4 regions of the Rothia koreensis genome follow, and region 1 is predicted to be linked to each of the others. Evidence: riboswitches for the same ligand, from Rfam matches in the RefSeq annotation. Region 1 holds a riboswitch; each other region holds the start of a gene.
What was found. A riboswitch is a leader RNA that binds a small molecule or an ion and turns the genes downstream of it on or off. The one in region 1 is predicted to bind S-adenosylmethionine.

Region 1 (4,849 bases):
TCCGTGTTCCGCTCGGAGCTCGAGACGGCGGACCGGAATTTCGCTCTGGCCCACATGCTGAGGAACCTCGGCGTCTTCGAGGAGCACGCGCACCAGGTCGTCGCCGGGTACGTCGCCCAGTGCGCCATCAAGGTCAACGTCCGCGATCTCGCCGTCATGGGCGCGACCCTGGCCAACCGCGGCATGCACCCCTTCACGGGTGAACGCGTGGCGAGCCGGGACGTGGCCCGCCAAGTGCTCGCGGTCATGGTCTCGGCGGGGATGTACGACGCCTCGGGGACCTGGTTCTCCGACGTCGGAATCCCCGCGAAGTCCGGGGTCTCGGGCGGAATCCTCGGGGTCCTGCCCGGTCAGGTCGGTATCGGCGTGTTCTCCCCCCGCCTGGACCCGAAGGGCAACAGCGTCCGGGGAGTCAACGTGTTCAACAAGCTCTCGCAGGACATGGGCCTCCACCTGCTCAACGCCGGTATTTTCGGGTCCAACACCATCCGCTCGGTCAGCGAGGGCGACGACGAGACCGTGATGCGGCTCCAGGGAGTCATCCAGTTCTCCGGGGCCGAGGCGATCCTGCACCGCATGGCATCCCTCGAATGCGACCCCGGAACCATGGTCTTCGACCTCACCAAGGTGACCCGTTTGGACGCCATGGCCCGCCGCATGTTCCTCGAGGGCCTCCGACGGCTCACCGCCGACGGCCACCGTGTGGAACTCATCGACCCGGACGAGGTCCTTCCCGATCCGGATCTGGGCGGCAGCACGTACCCGATCCGGCGCGAGACCCCTTAGGGGCCGTTGGCCGGGATCCCGGGGTCAGCGCACTCCGGCCAGGGCTCGATCGAGGTCGGCCTGCAGATCCTCGACGTCCTCGATGCCCACCGACAGGCGGACGACGTCGCTCGGCGGGGCCTCGGGGGTTCCCTTGGTCGACCCGTGGGTCATGGTCGCGGGGTGGGATATCAGCGACTCGACTCCCCCGAGACTCACGGAGAGCCCGAACACCTCGGTGGACTCCGCAAACGCCCTCGCCGCTGCTTCGCCGCCCCGGACACGCAGGGACACGACCCCGCCGAATCCGGACATCTGCCTCGCAGCGACGTCGTGCCCCGGGTGTTCCGGAAGACCCGGGTACCAGACCCGTTCGACGTCGTTTCGGTCCGCGAGCCATTCGGCAATGGTTTGGGCGTTTTCGCAGTGCTGCCGGATACGGACTCCGAGGGTCTTGAGGCTGCGCGAGGTCAGGAACGCATCCTGCGGACCCGCGACGGCACCGCCGGCGAATTGTTGGAATTGCAACACCTCGGCCAGGGGCTGGTCCTCCCACACCGCGTCACCGACGACCAGCGCACCGCCCAACACATCCGAATGCCCACCGATGTACTTGGTGGTCGAGTGGACCACGACGTCGGCACCCCACGTCAAAGGATTCTGGAGCGCAGGCGAGGCGAACGTATTGTCGACGACCAGCAGCGCCCCGGCGGCATGAGCGGCCTCAGCCCATTCGCGGAGGTCCACGATGCTCAGCAAGGGGTTGGTCGGCGTCTCGACCCAGAGGACGGTCGTCGACGGATCAGCGAGCAGGCGGTCGCGCTCGTCGGTCCTGGTTGGGGGCACGAACGCGGTCTCGACCCCCCCACCTGGAATACAACTGGCTGAGGAGCCGATGTGTCCCGCCATAGGTCTCCGCCGCCGCCACCACGGTGTTCCCGGGTCGGAGCACCGAACGCAGCAGGGCGTCCTCCGCGGCGATCCCGGATGCGAAGGCAAAGGCGTGGGTCCCGTTCTCGACCTGCGCGAGTTGCGTTTCCAGGGCGGTGCGCGTCGGGTTTCCGCCACGCGAGTACTCGTATCCGCTCTTGAGCGTCTCGACCCCGTCCTGCGTGAACGTCGAGGTCTGGTAGATGGGCGGGATCACGGCCCCCGTCAAGGGGTCCGGCTCCTGTCCTGCGTGGACGGCGGCCGTCCTGAATCCGGGCCGGACCACGGACGGCTGCGTCCTCGCGGAGGTCCCGTCCTGCGCAGGCCGGCGTGACCCGAGGTCGTTGATTTCTTGCGTCGCGGTCATGCTCGAACGGTCTCCTTCTCGCGTGCGGTGGGTGCCTGGTTCGGGCTGGCTCCGGTGACCCTGTCGAGCGACGTCGCGAGGTCCTGCCACAGGTCCTCGACGTCTTCGCGTCCGAGGGCCAGCCGAACGGTCTGCTCGGTGATCTCTCCCGCCTCCCTGAGTTCGGGGGTGAGTCGACAATGGGTCGTCCACGCCGGGTGGGTGGCCATCGATCGTCCGTCGCCGAGGTTGGCGGCGAGCTTGAACAGTTCCAACGAGTCGAAGAATCGCTCGACGTCGTCCGTGGTCCCGTCGATCTCGAAGGAGAGGACCGCCCCGGTACCGCGTGGGAAGTCGCGGTCGGCGATCGCGGCGTCGCTCGAGCCGGGAAGGCTCGGGTGCCGCACGCTCCGCACGCGCGGATGGGAAGCCAAACGCCGGGCGATCCCTTCCGCAACCCGGCAGTGACGGTCCACCCGGACGTCCAGGGTCTCGATCCCGTCCAGTGCCTGCTGAGCATTCCACGGTGCCAGGCTCGGGCCGAGATCGTTGAGCAGCTGCGCCCTGACGAGGTGAAGGAAGGCCCCGTGCTCGCCGTGCCCCGCAACCAGCGACTGATTGCCGAACCGGCGGCGCGGCGCGGTGAACTGGGGCCATCGGGCCGCATCACTGCTCGGCGAGAACCGTCCGGTGTCCACAACGATTCCGGCCAGCGCGCTGCCGTTGCCGGTCAGGTACTTCGTGACCGAGTGAACGACGACGTCGGCCCCGAGCTTTCCCGGTTGCAGGAGGTGCGGCGTCGCGAGGGTGTTGTCCACCACGAGCGCGGATCCGGCGGCGTGTGCGATGGCCGCGATGTCGGGAATGTCCGGGAGATCGGCGTGCGGGTTCCCGACGGATTCCACGAGGAATGCCCGGGTCCGTTCCGTCACGGCCCGTTCCCACTCGTTCGGTCGATGAGGGTCGACCCAGGTGACCGCGATGCCCGCCTCTGCGAGCGTGTCGTTGAGGAGGTCGGCAGTACCGCCGTAGATGCGGTTCGAGGCAACCACGTGTCCCGCGGGAATCTCGGGGTGCGGCTCGCCGTCCTGGCTCTGCCCCGAACGCCCGGCCAGGGCAAGGAGGGTCAGGGTCAGCGCGGCCTGTCCGGAGGACGTCGCGACGGCGCCGACACCGCCCTCGAGCTCGGCCAGCCGACGCTCCAGGAGTCCCACGGTGGGGCTTCCGGTCCTCGAGTACGTGAATCCGGGTTCCCGCTGACCGAAGCACTCCCTGGCATCGCGAAGAGTATCGAATTCGTAGGAGGCGGTCAGGTACAGCGGCGGTCGAACCGGGCGGGCCGACGGCGGGTCGGTCGTGCCACCGTGGATCTGCACCGTGCCGAGCCCGGGTCCCTGCGGGTATTCCTCTGCTGACATCGTAATCCCCTTCGAAGGCGGGGCGCCGAGTCCTTCTCGTGACGCCGTGCTTGCCGGGGAGCGGTGTGCTCCCGGCCGGATCTTCATCTGGGGCACCCCATCACAGCGGAAAGGGTTGCCGACCGGTCAGCCAGAGCTTCACGACCGGTGCTCGTGATCCTGATAGCGAACTTACAACCTGGTCAGCGGCCTCGAAAGGACATGACCTCCGATTCCGCCGCCACGTCACACACGGTTCACCCGAAGCCCGACGACGTCATATGACGTTCGCCCGGGCGCTTTCGTGACGGGTTCCGGGAACCGCCTCGATGAGTGTCCGAGTCAGCTGCTCCCGCGGGGTATCGAAGACTTCCCCCGCCGGTCCGGACTCGATCACGCGTCCCTCGGCCATGACCAGGACGTCGTCGGAGATCTGGCGGATGACGGCCAGGTCGTGACTGATGAACACGTATGACAACCCCAGCCGCTCCTGGAGGTCCGCGAGGAGATCAAGGATCTGGGCCTGGACCGAGACGTCGAGCGCGGAGACCGGTTCGTCCAGCACGATGAGCTCGGGATCGACCGCGAGCGCCCGGGCAATGGAGACGCGTTGCCTCTGGCCCCCGGAGAGCTCCGCGGGTCGGCGACCGGCCAGGTCACGAGGGAGGGCCACGAGGTCCAGGAGCTCGTTGACGCGTTCGGCCCGCTCCGCGCGGGTTCCGATGCGGAAGCCGCGCAATGGTTCCCCGATCGATGCGGCGACGGTGTACTTCGGGTCGAGGGGACCGGTCGGGTCCTGATGGACGAAGCGCGCCCGGGTTGCCAGTTCTCTCCCCTGCCGCCGGTTGTGTCCCAGGGGCTTCCCGAAGACTTCCAATTCCCCCTGGTCGTAGGATTCCAGGCCAAGGAGAATGCGTGCCGTCGTCGATTTTCCGGACCCTGACTCGCCCACGATCCCCAGCGTCCGGCCTGGGGCCAACTCGAAGTCGACGTCGGTCACCGCCTGGACCCGGTGCGGTCCCGTCCCGAAAGCCTTGCTCAGGCCCTTGGCGCGAACCACGGGCGTGGTTCCTTCCGGAACGATGCCGGTCTTCCGGTGCGGAACCGCGTGCACCACCGGCGAGGCCGACATCAGTCTCCGGGTGTACTCGTGCTGGGGGTCGGCGAAGACGCGTTCGGCGCGCCCTTCTTCCACCACACGCCCTTTCTCCATGACCAGGATGCTGTCCGCGCGGTCGCGGGCAACACCGAGATCGTGCGTGATCAGCAGAAGGCCCGCTCCTGCACGGGCGACCCGGTCTTCCAGGAGGTCCAGGATGCTCTTCTGGGCCGAGACGTCGAGCGCGGAGGTCGGTTCGTCCGCGATCACGAGGCGGGGTTCGCGCGCGAGAGCCAGCGCGATGAGGACCCG
Region 2 (4,849 bases), 340 kb from region 1:
AGGAACTTGGGATTCACGAAACGCCACCCGATCGAGGTGTCGAAGACCTCCCCGGGCTTGGCGAAGGGACGGGTGGGCTTTTCCATGACCCAGGGTGCGCGGGACATCGATTCCACGCCGCCGGCGACGACGATGTCCGCGGCCCCCGATTTGATCATTTGCGACGCCGTGGTGATGGCCGACATTCCGGAGGCACACAGGCGATTGACAGTCGTCCCTGGCACGGTGTCCGGGTACCCCGCGAGCAACCAGGCCAAGCGTGCGACGTTGCGGTTCTCTTCGCCGGCACCGTTCGCATTTCCCAGAATGACCTCGTCGACGTCGGCGGGGTCGATGCCTGCCTCTTCCACGACGCTCTTGATGCAGAGTGCCGCAAGGTCGTCGGGCCGGACCGAGGACAGGGCACCCCCATACCGCCCGACCGGGGTGCGGGCTCCGCCGACGAGAAAGGCTGCTGGCATTTCGGGCATGGAAGCTCCTGTTCAGGCGTTCGGTTTCAACTGTTCGGCCTGCGGGGAATTACCGACCGTTCGTTCACTAATATGGCACCTGGTGTGATGTGCGTCAATTCTGGCAGCGCACGGGCCGCACGGGATCGCGAGAAGACTGGCGCAGCCACGTCCGATTCCGGCTCTAATGATCATATTTGGATGATTTCCGTCCAAATTAGCCGTTTATGGCTAGATTGAGAGCATGAGACTCCTTCGCTTCACGGTGTCCAACCACCGGAGCATCCATACCGAGCACACACTCGACCTCGCCCCCGCCCTGGGCAACCGTTCCACGCCGCCCCCGGGGAAAACTTGGGACGACGTCGCCCTCTCCTCGGCCGCTATCCTTGGCCCGAACGCCTCGGGCAAGAGCAATCTTTTGGATGCCCTCAGCTATGTTCGGGCCGCGATATCGCTTTCGGCGACTCGCTGGCAGGACCGCTCCGAGAACCCGAGCGTCCCGCATTACCCGTATACCCTGATCGCTCGCAAAGACCGTGGCCCCTCGAGGTACGAACTCGATGTCGAGCACGAAGGCACCCGGTACCATTACGGATTCCTCGTGGATTCCTCCGGGTTCACCGACGAATGGCTGAGCCGGGTGCCCAACCGCAGATGGTCACCGTGCTTCTCCCGCACCCGGGAGGACGGAAAAACCGACATCGAGTGGAACAGCGCTTTCATCTCCAAGTCCGCGCGAGCCGGCCTTGGAAATGTCGCCCCCAGGGAACTGGTGCTCTCGGCTGCCCTGCGGTCCGAGGTGTCTCCCCTGGCGGAACTGGCCGAGGCTGTCCTGGGCTACTTCGACACGATCGACTACGGCGACGTCGAAACGGACCATCGAATCTATCGCCTGGTCCGGTCCATCAAGAAGGGGGATTTCCAACTCGATGAGCTCTCTCGCCTACTCAAGGTGGCCGACCTGGGAATCACCAAGATCACGGTGGACGAGAAGAAGATCCCCAGCGATGTGCTCGCCAAGTGGAGCAGGATCCAGGAGATTCTGGAGGGGCGGGACGATCCGAGAGGCGCAGCCGAGGGCAACGGCTCAACACGTCCTACCGAGGACGCCGGCCTGACCGAGGACGAAGCAGAGGATCTGGCCTACAACCTGGTATTCCACCACCAGGGTTCCGAAGAGGAGAGCTTCGCCCTCTCCCTCAAGGATGAATCGGACGGCACACGCACCTGGCTGTCGGTCGCTCCCGCGATCATCACCACCCTGAGACGAGGGGGCGTACTCCTCGCGGACGAGATCGATACGAGCCTCCATCAGAACATGGTTGAGCTGATCATCAAGACCTTCACCGATCCCGACATCAATGTCCGGGGAGCCCAGCTGATCTTTACCAGCCACAACACCAACATTCTCGAACACATGGGAGAACTGGGTCTTACTGAGAAGCACATCTGGTTCACGGAGAAGAACGGACTCGGAGAGAGCTCGTACTTCAGTCTGAGCGACTACCCCAAATCCAAGGACGCCAATCACGAACGTCGCTACCTGGCGGGACGGTACGGGGCTATCCCCATGCTCGCCCCCAGCGTCCTGCGCGGAATCGTCGGTCCCGACGAGGACGGTCAGAATGAGTAGAACCAGAAGACAGGTTCGCAAGCCCCCTTCGACATCTCGACAGAAGCGCTCCGACCGGCTCCATCGCATCCTCGTGGTCTCAGACGGAGCGCTCACCGAACCGGAATATTTCGAGCTGCTGAACCGCCATATCCAGCACACTCTTCCACCCCACGCCGACAAGATTCAGATCAAGGTCGATCCCAAGACCAAGGACGGCAAAGCACGACGAAAAGCGAAGAACAACCCGATGGACGTCGTCGACCGATGCATCCTGCTCAGAGATGATGATGCGCGGAAGAACAACACGAAAGACATCCCGAAGTATGCAGCGGTCTTCGCCGTCGTCGACGTGGACCAGTGGGACGACGTCCGGCGAGGTTCGGGGAATACCTCTCTGCTGGCCAAGGCATTGAGCAAGGCCAAAGATCATGGCATACACGTACTGGTGTCCAACCCGCAGTTCGAAACGTGGCTCGTCCTGCACACCGAGTGCACCCCTGCGGGGGACCAACAGGGGTTGGATCGGCAATGCAGAGAGCGCTCGCTGCTCAAGGGAAAGAATATTCACGACGATTTCCCCATTGATCAGTACAAGCGTGCCGCGGAAAGGGCCAAGGAGCACCACCCCGTCGGAGTCAACCAGATCGGCCCCAAGGGGTCCACCGGCTTGTTCCATCTCGTCGACACCATCAGCAAGTGGACCTGCCTGGACCGGTAGCCCGCACTCTCCTTCGCCCTGCCCTGATGACGCACTTTGACGCGTGCCGTTTCATCTCTCGAAACAGTCCGGGCCGAGTTGGAGCGGCCCCGGAGGGCACGCTTAATCTGGAGTGGGAAACCATCCAGAGCGACCGAGAGACCTGGCTCGACGACGTCGCAGCAACCTTCTCCCCCCGCAATGGCCCGCATATTCCACAGGGCCCGGGGAGAATACGGTGCTAACGCCAGGGTTCGATGGAGTGATTGATTGTGAGTTCGGCCCGCGCCCCGAAGGACACCCGTGCCTTGGAGGCCGAGGCCGCGTCGGTCCGATTCCACGATGTCGGGAAGTCTTTCGGCACCTCGTCCCGTGGCGGGACGCGTACTCAGGTCCTTCGCGACGTGAGTTTCACGGTGCAACCGGGTGAGATCGTCGCCGTCGTCGGGCCGTCCGGGTGCGGCAAGTCCACTCTCCTGCGCGCGACGGCGGGGCTGGACACCGCAACCGAGGGCTCCGTCACGATCGATGGCAGCCCGGTTCGGGACATTGATCCTCGGTGCGCCGTCGGATTCCAGGAGCCCCGCCTGCTGCCCTGGCGTTCGATCACGGACAATGTCGCCCTCGGCCTGCCAAGAAAGACCCCCGCGTCCCGCGGCCGGAAACGTGTTACGGAACTGATCGAGCTCGTCGGTCTGACCCCGCACGCGAACCACCGGCCGGGCGAGGTCTCCGGCGGCATGGCCCAGCGCGCGGCCCTGGCCAGGGCCCTGGCCCGGAATCCGCAGGTGCTCCTGCTCGACGAACCCTTCGGCGCGCTCGACGCCCTGACCCGGCTCAAGATGCAGGATCTGCTCCTCGATCTGCATCGGCAGGACCCCACCACGGTTCTGCTCGTGACGCACGACGTCGACGAGGCGCTGTACCTCTCCGACCATGTCATCGTCCTGGGACGCCCGGCCCCAGGTGAGCCGGCGGGAATCGTGGAGAACATCGAGGTCGACCTCCCTCGACCCCGTTCTCGCGAGGACTCGGATCTGACGCGAATGCGCGGACACCTTCTGGGGCTGCTCGGCGTCGACACCACGGCGCACTAGCCCCACGACGTCGAGCCCGTGAACCACCCATGCCCAGCAAGGACCCGATCCCGATGACCACCTTTTCCCGTCGCGACGCCCTCAAAGGCGTCGGCCTCGGCGCCGTCGCCCTGACCTTGTCCGGATGCATGTCCGGCGAAGGAGCCGGCCGTGGCGTCATCAACGCGGATGCTTCCGGAAGCATCACCCTGGACTACGCGACGTACAACCCCTTGTCGCTGATCATGCGCAAGAAGAAGTGGCTCGAAACCGCCGCCGAAGGAATCGGGCAGTCCGTCTCCTGGTTGAAATCTGCCGGTTCCAACAAGGCCAACCAGAGCCTGATCGGTGCCGCGATCGACGTCGGTTCGACCGCGGGTTCGGCCGCCCTTCTGGCACGTGCCAACGGTGCGCCGATCACGACGATCGGCCTGTTCTCCCAGCCCGAGTGGTCGGCCCTGGCCAGGACCCCGGACTCTCCCATTCGCGGCGTCGAGGATCTCGCCGGTCGCAGTATTGCGGCGACCCTCGGCACGGACCCCTACTTCCTCCTGATCCAGGCCCTCGATGAGGCCGGGCTGTCGGCCGACGATGTGACCATCGTGAATCTCCAGCACGCCGACGGACGATCCGCGTTGGACACGCACCAGGTCGACGCCTGGGCGGGGCTGGACCCCATCATGGCGACGGCCCAGGAGGAAGGCGGCGACGAGTTGTTCTACCGGAATCTCGACTTCAACACCTGGGGATTCCTCAATGCCCGTGAGGAATTCCTCGACCAGAACCCGGAAGGAGCCCAACTCGTCATCGACGTGTACGCCTTCGCGCGCGAATGGGCCATCAGCCACCGGGAAGAAGCCATCGCGGTGTTCGCCGAGGAGGCTGGCATTTCGGACGACGTCGCCCGCACGGTCTGGGACCGCACCCACCTGGATATCGACCCGGTACCGGGCGACAACCAGCTCCGGGTGCTGCGCAATATCGCCCCGATCCTGGTCGATTCGGGGGA
Region 3 (4,849 bases), 410 kb from region 1:
GCACCACGCTACCTTCGCGACCCCTGATCTGACCGTGTTCTGCCATCTCGACGAGCTCGGCCTCGTGGCCACCGGTCAGCTTTTTGAGCCGGATCGCGCGGTGATCGAGTGCCGCGTCGCCGAGCCGGATCCGTGGTGCCGGGGATGCGGTAGCCAGGCGCTCTCGCGCGGGACGGACACGCGGCGTCTCGCCCACGAGCCGTTCGGTCATCGCCCGACGACGCTGCTGGTCCGGGTCCGCCGCTACAAGTGCTCGGGATGCGGACGGTCCTGGCGTGAGGACCTCACGGCAGCGGCGCCCGAGCGAGCCAAGCTGTCCCGTAGCGGGATGCGGTGGGCGTTGGAAGCGCTCGTGATCGACCACCTCACCGTCGCCCGCGTCGCCGCCGGACTCGGTGTCGGTTGGCACACGGCGAACAACGCGGTCCTCGCTGAAGGGCGTCGAGTGCTGATCGACGATCCCGCCCGGTTCGACGGCGTCGCCGTGATCGGCGTCGACGAGCACGTCTGGCGCCACACGAGAGTCGGCGACAAGTACGTCACCGTCATCATCGACCTCACCCCGAACCGCGACAAGACCGGCCCCGCCCGTCTGCTGGACATGATCGAGGGTCGCTCGAAAGCCGTGTTCAAGACCTGGCTCGCCGCACGCCCGCAGGACTGGCGCGATGGTGTCGAGGTCGTCGCGATGGACGGGTTCACCGGCTTCAAGACCGCCGTCAGCGAGGAGCTCCCGGACGCGCAGGCGGTGATGGACCCGTTCCACGTCGTCCGCCTCGCCGGCGACGCCCTCGACACCTGCCGTCGTCGCGTCCAGCAGTGCCTGCACGGCCGGCGGGGCCGCAAAAACGATCCGCTCTACAAGGCCCGCCGCATCCTCCACACCGGCGCGCAGCTGCTCACTGACCGGCAGCAGACCCGTCTCGAGGCACTGTTCGCGGTCTCCGAGCACGTCGAGGTCGAGGCGACCTGGGGCATCTACCAGCGCGTGATCGCTGCCTACCGCGAACCCGATCGGAAGACGGCGAAGAAGCTGATGACAGCCGTCATCGATTCCGTCTCCAGCGGCGTCCCCGCCGCGCTCGTGGAGGTCCGCAAGCTCGGCCGCACGCTCAAGCAGCGCGCCGCCGACATCCTCGCGTTCTTCGACCGGCCCGGCACGTCCAACGGGCCAACAGAGGCGATCAACGGGCGCCTGGAACACCTCCGCGGCTCCGCCCTCGGATTCCGGAACCTCACGAACTACATAGCCCGATCGCTGCTCGACACCGGCGGCTTCAGGAACCACCTACACCCTCAAATGCGATGAGCCGTTTTTACGAGAATCGTCGTCGGACCACCCCGGTGTGGCCCTGGCTACTTCTATTGGTGATGTGCGTCCAAAAGACGCCATCGACACGATAACCCCCAATGGTCACAATCGTGTAACAGGATCTGGTCGAGAAATACCGTGTCACACGCCGCGACGGGCCGGAGCCCGCTGGATTCCGGAGGAAGAACCGAGAAAACTGGGCCGGGCACACAGACCATCCCGAGCGGCCGAGAGACTTGGCTCGACGACGCCGCAGCAACCCGCGCTCCCGAAGCAGGTGCTACCGCCAAGACCGATGGAGGAACAACATGCTGAACAGCGCCGACCGTATCCGCACGACCCACGTGGGCTCGCTCCCCCGCACCGACGAACTGATTCGGGCCAACGCCCGGCGCGCCCGCGGTGAGATCTCCGAGCCGGATTTCCAGGCAGTCCTGACCGAGTCGGTCGGCGACGTCGTGGAAAAGCAGGTCGAGTGGGGCATCGACGTCGTCAACGACGGCGAGTACGGTCACGCGATGGCGAGCGACGTCGACTACGGCGCGTGGTGGCACTATTCCTTCGCCAGGACCGGTGGCCTCGAAACCGTGGACAACACGTCCTTCCAGGAGATCCTCAAGACGCCGGGCAACGGTCGGTACAACAGCTTCGCGGTGCGCCGGGACTGGAACCGCTTCGCCGATTTCTACGAATCCATCAACCTGGGCAACGACCCGGACGGTGAATTCCCGATCGCGACGGGACCGCTGACTTACCAAGGGCAGGACGCTGTCGCAGCGGACATCAACAACCTGCGCACCGCCGTGGAGAAGAATGAGGCGTCGGAGGCGTTCATCGCGTCCCTGTCGCCAGGGTCGGCGTCGCGCATCGGCAATCACCACTACGCGACCGACGAAGAGTTCATCTATGCCTGGGCAGATGTGCTCCACGAGGAATACAAGGCCATCACCGACGCCGGATTCATCGTGCAATTGGACGACCCCTCCATCGCGGAAGCCTGGGACCAGCTGACGCCCGAGCCCACGATCGAGGAGTACCTGCGGTTCAATCAGCTCGCGATCGAGGCCGCGAACTATGCCTTGCGCGGCATTCCCGAGGAGCAGGTCCGCTTCCACCTCTGCTGGGGATCGTGGCACGGCCCCCACACCACGGACATCGAGATCAAACACCTCATCGACTCGCTCTTCACGATCAACGCCGGAGCGTACGTCTTCGAGGCGGCGAACGTCCGCCACGCGCACGAGTGGAAGGACTGGGAGGGAGTGAGCCTCCCCGACGGCAAGCTGGTGATCCCCGGCGTCGTCTCCCACTCGACCAACGTGGTCGAGCATCCCGAGCTCGTGGCCCAGCGGATCGAGCAATACGCCTCCGTCCTGGGCAAGGAGAACGTGATCGCCGGGACCGACTGTGGTCTGGGCGGTCGGCTCCATCCCCAGGTCGCCGAGGCCAAGCTCAAGTCCCTGACCGAGGGCGCGAGGATCGCCACCGAGCGCCTGTACTGACTCTGCGGGTGCCGGTGCCGGGTCGGGGTGCGGGTGCGGGTGCGAGTGCGAGCCGCGGGTGGGCCGCGGTCGGGGTGCGAGGCGCGGGTGCGAGCCGCGGGTAGGCCGCGGGCGCACCTCGCGCTCGGGAATTGGCAAAAGGTGCATGCCCTCACGACCGGATGCGTCTAGGGTGGATTTCAAACTGTCGTCCCTGACGATTTCCGAATCCCCCAAGGAGTCATCTCATGGCCGCTGAACAGACAAACGAATCGAACCTTCTCGCCCCGCTCGCCGGGGAAGTCATCCGCATTGACCACGTCCCCGACCCGGTCTTCGCCCAGAAGATGATGGGCGAGGGTTTCGGAATCCAGGAACCCTCATCGGGCGAGATCGTCGCACCCGTATCGGGCGAGGTCACGGTGACCACCAGCAGCAAACACGCCCTCGGCATCAGGACCGATGACGGCCTGGAGGTCCTGCTTCACCTGGGCATCGACACCGTCGAACTCAAGGGCGAGCCTTTCGACCTTGAATCCGCCAAACACGACCGCGTCGCCGCGGGCCAGCACCTTGGGTCGATGGACATCGACGCCGTCCGCGACGCCGGCAAGGACCCCACGACGATCGTGGTCGTCACCAACTCTGCCGACCGTCTGGACTCCTTGGCAGTCCAGGGCGGCCGGTGCCACGCCGGCGACGTCGCCGCCGCCGCGACGCTGCGAGGCTGAGGCGGTAGCCAGGTTGCGTCGACGGCGGGACTGAATCGGCGCGTTGGTGGAGTCGGCCGGCGTCGAGGTGGCAATTTCGTGCACGACCACCGCGCTAGGTGGCAGCCACGTGCACTTTTCACCCCAAAATCTGCACGCGGTTGCCACCTCGCGCCGGGACAGGGGGCGAAACTGCACCGGATTGCCACCTCGAACGGATGCGCGACGCCGTCGCGTCCCCGGGTGCCCGCTGGGCGGCGCTGTTGGGAGGCGCTTACCCGATAGAGCGGCGTTTACCCGCACTATCGCGGCCCTGTGCGCCCGCCGCGCGGCTCTGTCGGGAGGTGCTTACCCGATAGAGCGGGGTTTACCGACCGCATCGCTGTCTCCGGCACCCTCCCCGCAGCCCTGTCAGGTGGCGCTTACCCGATAGAGCGGGGTTTACCCGCAATATCGCGGTCTTGTGCGTCCTCCGCGCGGCTCTGTTGGGAGGTGCTTACCCGATAGATTGGCGTTTTCCGTCGCTGGGTGGGGGTTCAACCGCCTCCCAATGGCGGTTGTCGCCACCGAATCGGGTAACGGCCACGCAGCGCACATCGTCCCGGGCCCGTCAGCCGCCGGCCACGCAGCGCACATCGTCGCGGGCCCTTCAGCCACCAGCCACGCAACGCACATCGTGGCGAGCCCTTCAGCCGCCGGCCACCCACAGGAACCACGCGGTGCTACGACACTCACGCCCACGACGCCGTCAGAAGACGATCGCGTGGTTCCCGTGCCAGAAGACCCTGTCCTCCGCGTGAGCCTGGACCGCGCGTGACAGGGTCGCCCTCTCGACGTAAGCTCCGTGTTTTTGCAAGTCGGCCGGGGAAAAGGTGTGGTCCACCCGGGTGACGTCCTGCTCGATGATCGGGCCCGCATCAAGTTCGGGGGTGACGTAGTGCGCGGTCGCTCCGATGAGTTTCACGCCGCGCTCCCACGCCATCCGGTACGGCCCGGCCCCCACGAAGGCCGGAAGGAACGAGTGGTGGATATTGATGATCGGCACGTCGATCCGACGCAAAAAGTTTTCGGAAAGTATCTGCATGTAGCGAGCCAGGACCATGAAATCGGCCTTTCCCCTGACCAGCTCCATGATCCGCGCCTCTGCCTCCGACTTGTCCGCGCCCTGCGAGGGAACGTGGTGGAACGGGATACCGAAGTACTCCACTTCTTCGCGCAGATCCGGGTGGTTGGAGATGACCATCGGTATTTCCACGGGCAACTCGCCCCGTTGCTGGCGCCACAGCAGGTCGAGCAGGCAGTGGTCGGACTTCGGAGCAAGGACGATCATGCGTTTCGGCGTCGAA
Region 4 (4,849 bases), 760 kb from region 1:
AACCGGGGTCTGCTTGCGGAGCTCGAGTTCGTCCAAGCCGGGGAAGTAGTCGTACTGCCGCCACGGCGTCACATATGAGATGTAGCCCAGACCCACGACGGGCGAACGCAGCGCCATGGCCGTGATCTTGGCGGTATAGAGCTCCTCGCCGGAGAAGGGCTCGAAGGGTTCGGGGAGGTCGCCGCCCTCAAGCGTTTCCCGAATCGCGTCCAGGCTGATGAACCCGGCCTTCTCGAGCCCGTCCTCGCGCAGGCTGGCAGCCAGGTGGGTCTGGTTGAAATGGAAGCCGTTGAGTCGTCGCGTCGACGACGCCGGCACCACCACGGTCCACGTCGAGCGCAACTCGGCCATCGACAGACCCGAGAGCGCGGAATCGTAGTCGACGGCGGTCAACTCGCCGTTCGGGGCCTGATGGTCATGACACAGCAGAACATAGGGCCGGCCGTCGAGCTCGATCGGTTCGGCGGAATACAGAACCCGTTCCTCACGGGGAATGACCACGTGGGAGACGGGGGCCCGCCCCGGCCCGGCGGCCTCGAGGTCGGCGAGAGCCAGGAGTCGCGTCTCGTTGTACTCCGAGCATCCGACGTCGATGCACAGATGCTTCTCGTCCGCCGTCGTCTCAGCGCCCAGCCACAGGGCGACGTCCTCCTCGTGGTGAAGGACCAGGTCCTGATCCACGGGCGTGCCGAGCCGATGCGAACGCAGCTCATAAGGGCGCCACGAGTCGTCGACCAAGGTGTAGACCAGGTGCGAGCCCTTCGGCGTGAGAAAACCGCCGGCGAAGACCCCCTCCACGACGTCGGGCAGGAGCGAGCCCGTGGTCAGATCCTTGACGTACTGGTCGAAACGTTCGTCGCCGGAATCGTCGACGGAGTACGTCAGCAGCCGGCCGTCTTCGGTGACGTGGAAGGATCCCAGAGCGAAGAAGGGGAGACCTTCGGCCAGCTCGTTGCAGTCGAGGAGAACTTCCTCGCCGTCGAGGGCAGCATCCGCTGGAACTTCGGGTGGGGTCCAGTCCGCGCGCAGGTCGCCGGTGTTCAGGGCGGGGACACGGCAGAAACTCGCGTAATTCTTTCCCTCGACGGTTCTGCGGAAGTACCACCAGTCGCCGAGCCGGTTGGGGACCGACAAATCGGTCTCCTGGGTTCGGGACCTGATCTCCCCGAAGATCGAGGACCGCAGCGTCCCGAGCCCCGAGGTCACGGACTCGGCATAGGCGTTCTCCCGCTCGAGGTGTTCGATGACCTGGGGGTCGTCCTTGGCGCGGAGCCACTCGTAGTCGTCCACGACGTCGTGCCCGTGCATCGAGCGCGTGGTCGGCGCCTTCCGGGTCTCCGGGGGCACGGCGTCGGTATTCCAGGTGGGGCGTGGGGTTTCACGAGAACGAGGTGAAGTCATGCCTTCCAGCCTACGTTCGAATCCACCGACGTCGCCGCCCCGGACCGGCGTTCCTACCGAATCTCCGTGGGGTCGACGGCCTCACGCGTGCGACGAGTCAGGGGATAGACGAGGGCCAGGAGGATCACCCACACCGCCCCGATCATGAGGGACATGCGAGTGTCCTCGAAGAATCCGAGGAGCACGACGACGCCGATCATGAACGCAAGAGCGAGCCAGGAAGCCGCCGGCCACCAAGGAGTCGGGAAGGGGGAGGGCCCCGAGCCCTCGCGCGAGCGTCGGCGTCGCATGGCCAGGTGCGTCACCAGGATCATGACCCAGACCAGAACTGTCGCGAACGTCACCAGGGTTGCGACGTACAGGAATGCGTTCTCGAAGAAGTGGTTGACCAGCACCCCGGCCACGAGGACGATGCCCATCGCTGCCACCGTCATACTGGGGGTGCCCCGCGACGATACTCGGCTGAAGGAGCGCGGCGCGAGACCGCGTTGGGCGAGCCCGTACAACATCCGCCCGGCCCCGTAGATGTCCGAATTGATTGCGGACACGGCGGCCGTCAGAACCACCACATTGAGGATGTGGGCGGCCGCAGGGATGCCCAACCCGGAGAAGATCTGCACGAAAGGCGAGCCTTCGTCGCCGATGCTGCTCCAGGGGTAGAGGGACATGATCACGCCCATCGTGAGGACGTAGAAGAGCAGGATGCGCACCGGGACGGTGTTGATCGCCCCGGGGATGGATTTCTCCGGGTCTTCGGCCTCGCCCGCGGTGATTCCGATGTTTTCCACGCCGCCGAAGGCGAACATGACCACGGTGAAACAGGCCAGGAAGCCCGAGAACCCGTGGGGGAAGAAGCCACCCTGTTCCCACAGGTTCGTCACGGACGGCTGGATCTCCTGGTGCAGCTGAACACCGAAGACGATCAGGGCCAGGCCTCCGACGATCATCGCCACGATGGCGCCGACCTTGACCAGGGTCAGCCAGAACTCGACCTCGCCGTAGACCTTCACCTTGGTGAGGTTGACCGCCATGATGATCGCGACGACCGAGACGATCCAGATCCAGCTCGGCGTCGTCGGGAACCAGAACTTCATGTAGAGGGAAAAGGCCGTGACGTCCGCGACGGCGACGAGCGCCATCTCGAAGGCAAAACTCCAGCCGGTGACGAATCCCGCCCAGCGGCCCAAATACTCGGTCGCGTAGTCGGCGAATGAGCCGGGGACCGGGTGGACCAGGGCCATTTCGCCCATGGCGCGCATGACCATGAAAACCGCCGCACCACCGATGATGTAGGCCAGAAGCACCGAGGGGCCGGCGAACTGGATGGCGTCCGCGGACCCGAGGAACAGGCCCGTTCCGATGGCTGAACCGAGGGCAATGAAACGAATGTGCCGCAGGGTCAGCCCGCGCCTGAGCGACGTCCGTGCGTTCTCCGCGACGTCGCCCGCGGCTCCCTTTCCGCCCCATCTCGGGGAGGGGTTGTTCTCCTGGCTCACGGTATTCCTTCGGGGCGGTCGATGGTGATGCCGCTCGGTCCGACACCGAACGACCATGAGACAGGGTACGCAATGGTCTCGCTCACGTCATAAATGTCATGACGTTTCATACGGGTGCAGTATGACGCCGGCACTTGACGCGCGCTCCGCCCATGCGAAAACCTTGTATCGGGTCAAGAGAGCCAGCGCAAAGCCCCAGCTTGCTGGCCGGCAACCCTCCAACCGCGGTGGGGTGCCCTGGGTGAGGACCTGGTGGTCGCGAACAGCGATCGCAAGCGCGGGCGCGGTGTGCCCGGTCGTCTCGATCAGTGAGACTCGTATTCCCCGGTGAACCAGAGGGTTCCGGGTCGACCCGGGTGCTGATGGATCGGAAGACGGCCGGTCGCTCCATGCCCCTCGAATCGACAGGAGCAAAAATGAGCACTCAAGGTCTTCCCACTCCTTCCGCGCCGCAGGGCTGGAAGTTCGAGACACAGCAAATTCACGCCGGACAGGACCCGGATTCCGCGACCGGTGCGCGGGCATTGCCGATCTACCAGTCGACGTCCTTCGTGTTCGACGACGCCGAGCAGGCGGCCAACCGGTTCGGGCTCAAGGAACTCGGCCCCATCTACTCGCGCTTGACGAATCCGACCCAGGAAGTCGTCGAGAACCGCATTGCCGCGCTCGAAGGCGGCGTCGGTGCCCTTCTGGTCGCATCCGGCCAAGCAGCCATCACCATCGCGATCCTCAATATCGCGAGGGCCGGGGACCACGTGGTCGCCAGCCCCAGCCTTTACGGCGGTACGTACAACCTGCTCAAGCACACCTTGAGTTCCTACGGCATCGAGACCACCTTCGTGGAGGACTTCGACAACCCCGAGGCCTGGCGCGCCGCGGTCCGACCGAACACCAAGGTTTTCTACGGCGAGACCGTACCGAATCCGCGCAGCGACGTGTTCGATATCGAACCGTTGGCCGAACTCGCTCACGAAGTCGGTGTGCCGTTGGTCGTGGACAACACGGTGCCCACCCCGTACCTCGTCAAGCCGTTCGAATGGGGAGCCGACGTCGTCGTGCACTCCGCGACCAAGTACCTCGGAGGACATGGGAACAGCGTCGGTGGCGTGATCGTCGATTCCGGCAACTTCGACTATTCGAAGTACCCGGACCGGTTCCCGCAGTTCAATACCCCGGATCCCAGCTACCACGGCCTGGTCTTCGCCGAGGACCTCGGACCCAACGGCGTCTTCGGCGTCAATCTCTCCTACATACTGCGGGCACGCGTGACCCTGCTGCGTGATCTCGGCGCCTCGATCTCGCCGACCAACGCGTTCAACATTTCCATCGGCCTCGAAACTCTCTCCCTTCGCGTGGAGAGGCACGTAGAGAACGCTCGCAAGGTCGCCACGTGGCTGGAAGCTCGTCCCGACGTGACGCGCGTGCACTATGCGGGCCTCGAGTCATCGCCCTGGTACGACCTCGGGCGGAAATACGCGCCCCATGGCGTCGGGGCGGTCGTCGGCTTCGAACTCGAGGGAGGTGCGGAGCCGGCCCGAAACTTCGTGGATTCCCTTCAGCTTCACTCCAACGTGGCCAACATCGGGGACGTGCACTCGTTGGTCATCCACCCCGCCTCGACCACGCACTCGCAGCTTTCGGACAAGGAGCTTCGCGATGCTGGAGTGGCTCCCGGATTCGTCCGGCTCTCCGTGGGGCTCGAGCACATAGACGACATCCTGGCCGATCTCGAGCACGGTTTCGACGCGCTGACATCCGCGGACGGCGCGACCGTATCGGCAGAACCCGTATCCGCGAACAGGCAATAGACGAACGAGGAGCAGACGTGACGATCGTCGGTACCGGTGCGCGCAAGGCCGAAACCAGGGGAGACGGCGTAGTCAATTACTACGACGTCGGCGACCTTCTGGTGGACTCCGGCGCTGTCATCTCCGACGCCACCATCGCGTACG

Region 2: linked by a shared signal. The riboswitch ahead of ACTSLZ_RS00260 (ABC transporter ATP-binding protein) and the one ahead of ACTSLZ_RS01780 (PLP-dependent transferase) in region 1 are both predicted to bind S-adenosylmethionine.
Region 3: linked by a shared signal. The riboswitch ahead of ACTSLZ_RS03485 (cobalamin-independent methionine synthase II family protein) and the one ahead of ACTSLZ_RS01780 (PLP-dependent transferase) in region 1 are both predicted to bind S-adenosylmethionine.
Region 4: linked by a shared signal. The riboswitch ahead of ACTSLZ_RS11380 (bifunctional o-acetylhomoserine/o-acetylserine sulfhydrylase) and the one ahead of ACTSLZ_RS01780 (PLP-dependent transferase) in region 1 are both predicted to bind S-adenosylmethionine.

The regions. Positions count from the first base shown of each region.
Region 1 is NZ_CP197643.1:398,415-403,263, forward strand. Features, by position in the region: gene ACTSLZ_RS01770 (glutaminase) at 1-786, shown strand, start outside; partial or broken gene ACTSLZ_RS01775 (cystathionine gamma-synthase) at 811-2,062, opposite strand; gene ACTSLZ_RS01780 (PLP-dependent transferase) at 2,059-3,459, opposite strand; SAM riboswitch class IV at 3,501-3,618, opposite strand; gene ACTSLZ_RS01785 (dipeptide ABC transporter ATP-binding protein) at 3,716-4,849, opposite strand, start outside.
Region 2 is NZ_CP197643.1:57,235-62,083, forward strand. Features, by position in the region: gene ACTSLZ_RS00245 (thiolase family protein) at 1-470, opposite strand, end outside; gene ACTSLZ_RS00250 (AAA family ATPase) at 694-2,085, shown strand; gene ACTSLZ_RS00255 (RloB family protein) at 2,078-2,785, shown strand; SAM riboswitch class I at 2,903-3,028, shown strand; gene ACTSLZ_RS00260 (ABC transporter ATP-binding protein) at 3,037-3,861, shown strand; gene ACTSLZ_RS00265 (aliphatic sulfonate ABC transporter substrate-binding protein) at 3,915-4,849, shown strand, end outside.
Region 3 is NZ_CP197643.1:807,280-812,128, reverse strand. Features, by position in the region: gene ACTSLZ_RS03490 (ISL3 family transposase) at 1-1,309, shown strand, start outside; SAM riboswitch class I at 1,524-1,614, shown strand; gene ACTSLZ_RS03485 (cobalamin-independent methionine synthase II family protein) at 1,621-2,814, shown strand; gene ACTSLZ_RS03480 (PTS sugar transporter subunit IIA) at 3,042-3,524, shown strand; gene purU (formyltetrahydrofolate deformylase) at 4,252-4,849, opposite strand, start outside.
Region 4 is NZ_CP197643.1:2,547,517-2,552,365, reverse strand. Features, by position in the region: gene ACTSLZ_RS11390 (S9 family peptidase) at 1-1,401, opposite strand, end outside; gene ACTSLZ_RS11385 (amino acid permease) at 1,455-2,954, opposite strand; SAM riboswitch class IV at 3,069-3,181, shown strand; gene ACTSLZ_RS11380 (bifunctional o-acetylhomoserine/o-acetylserine sulfhydrylase) at 3,314-4,705, shown strand; gene metX (homoserine O-acetyltransferase MetX) at 4,723-4,849, shown strand, end outside.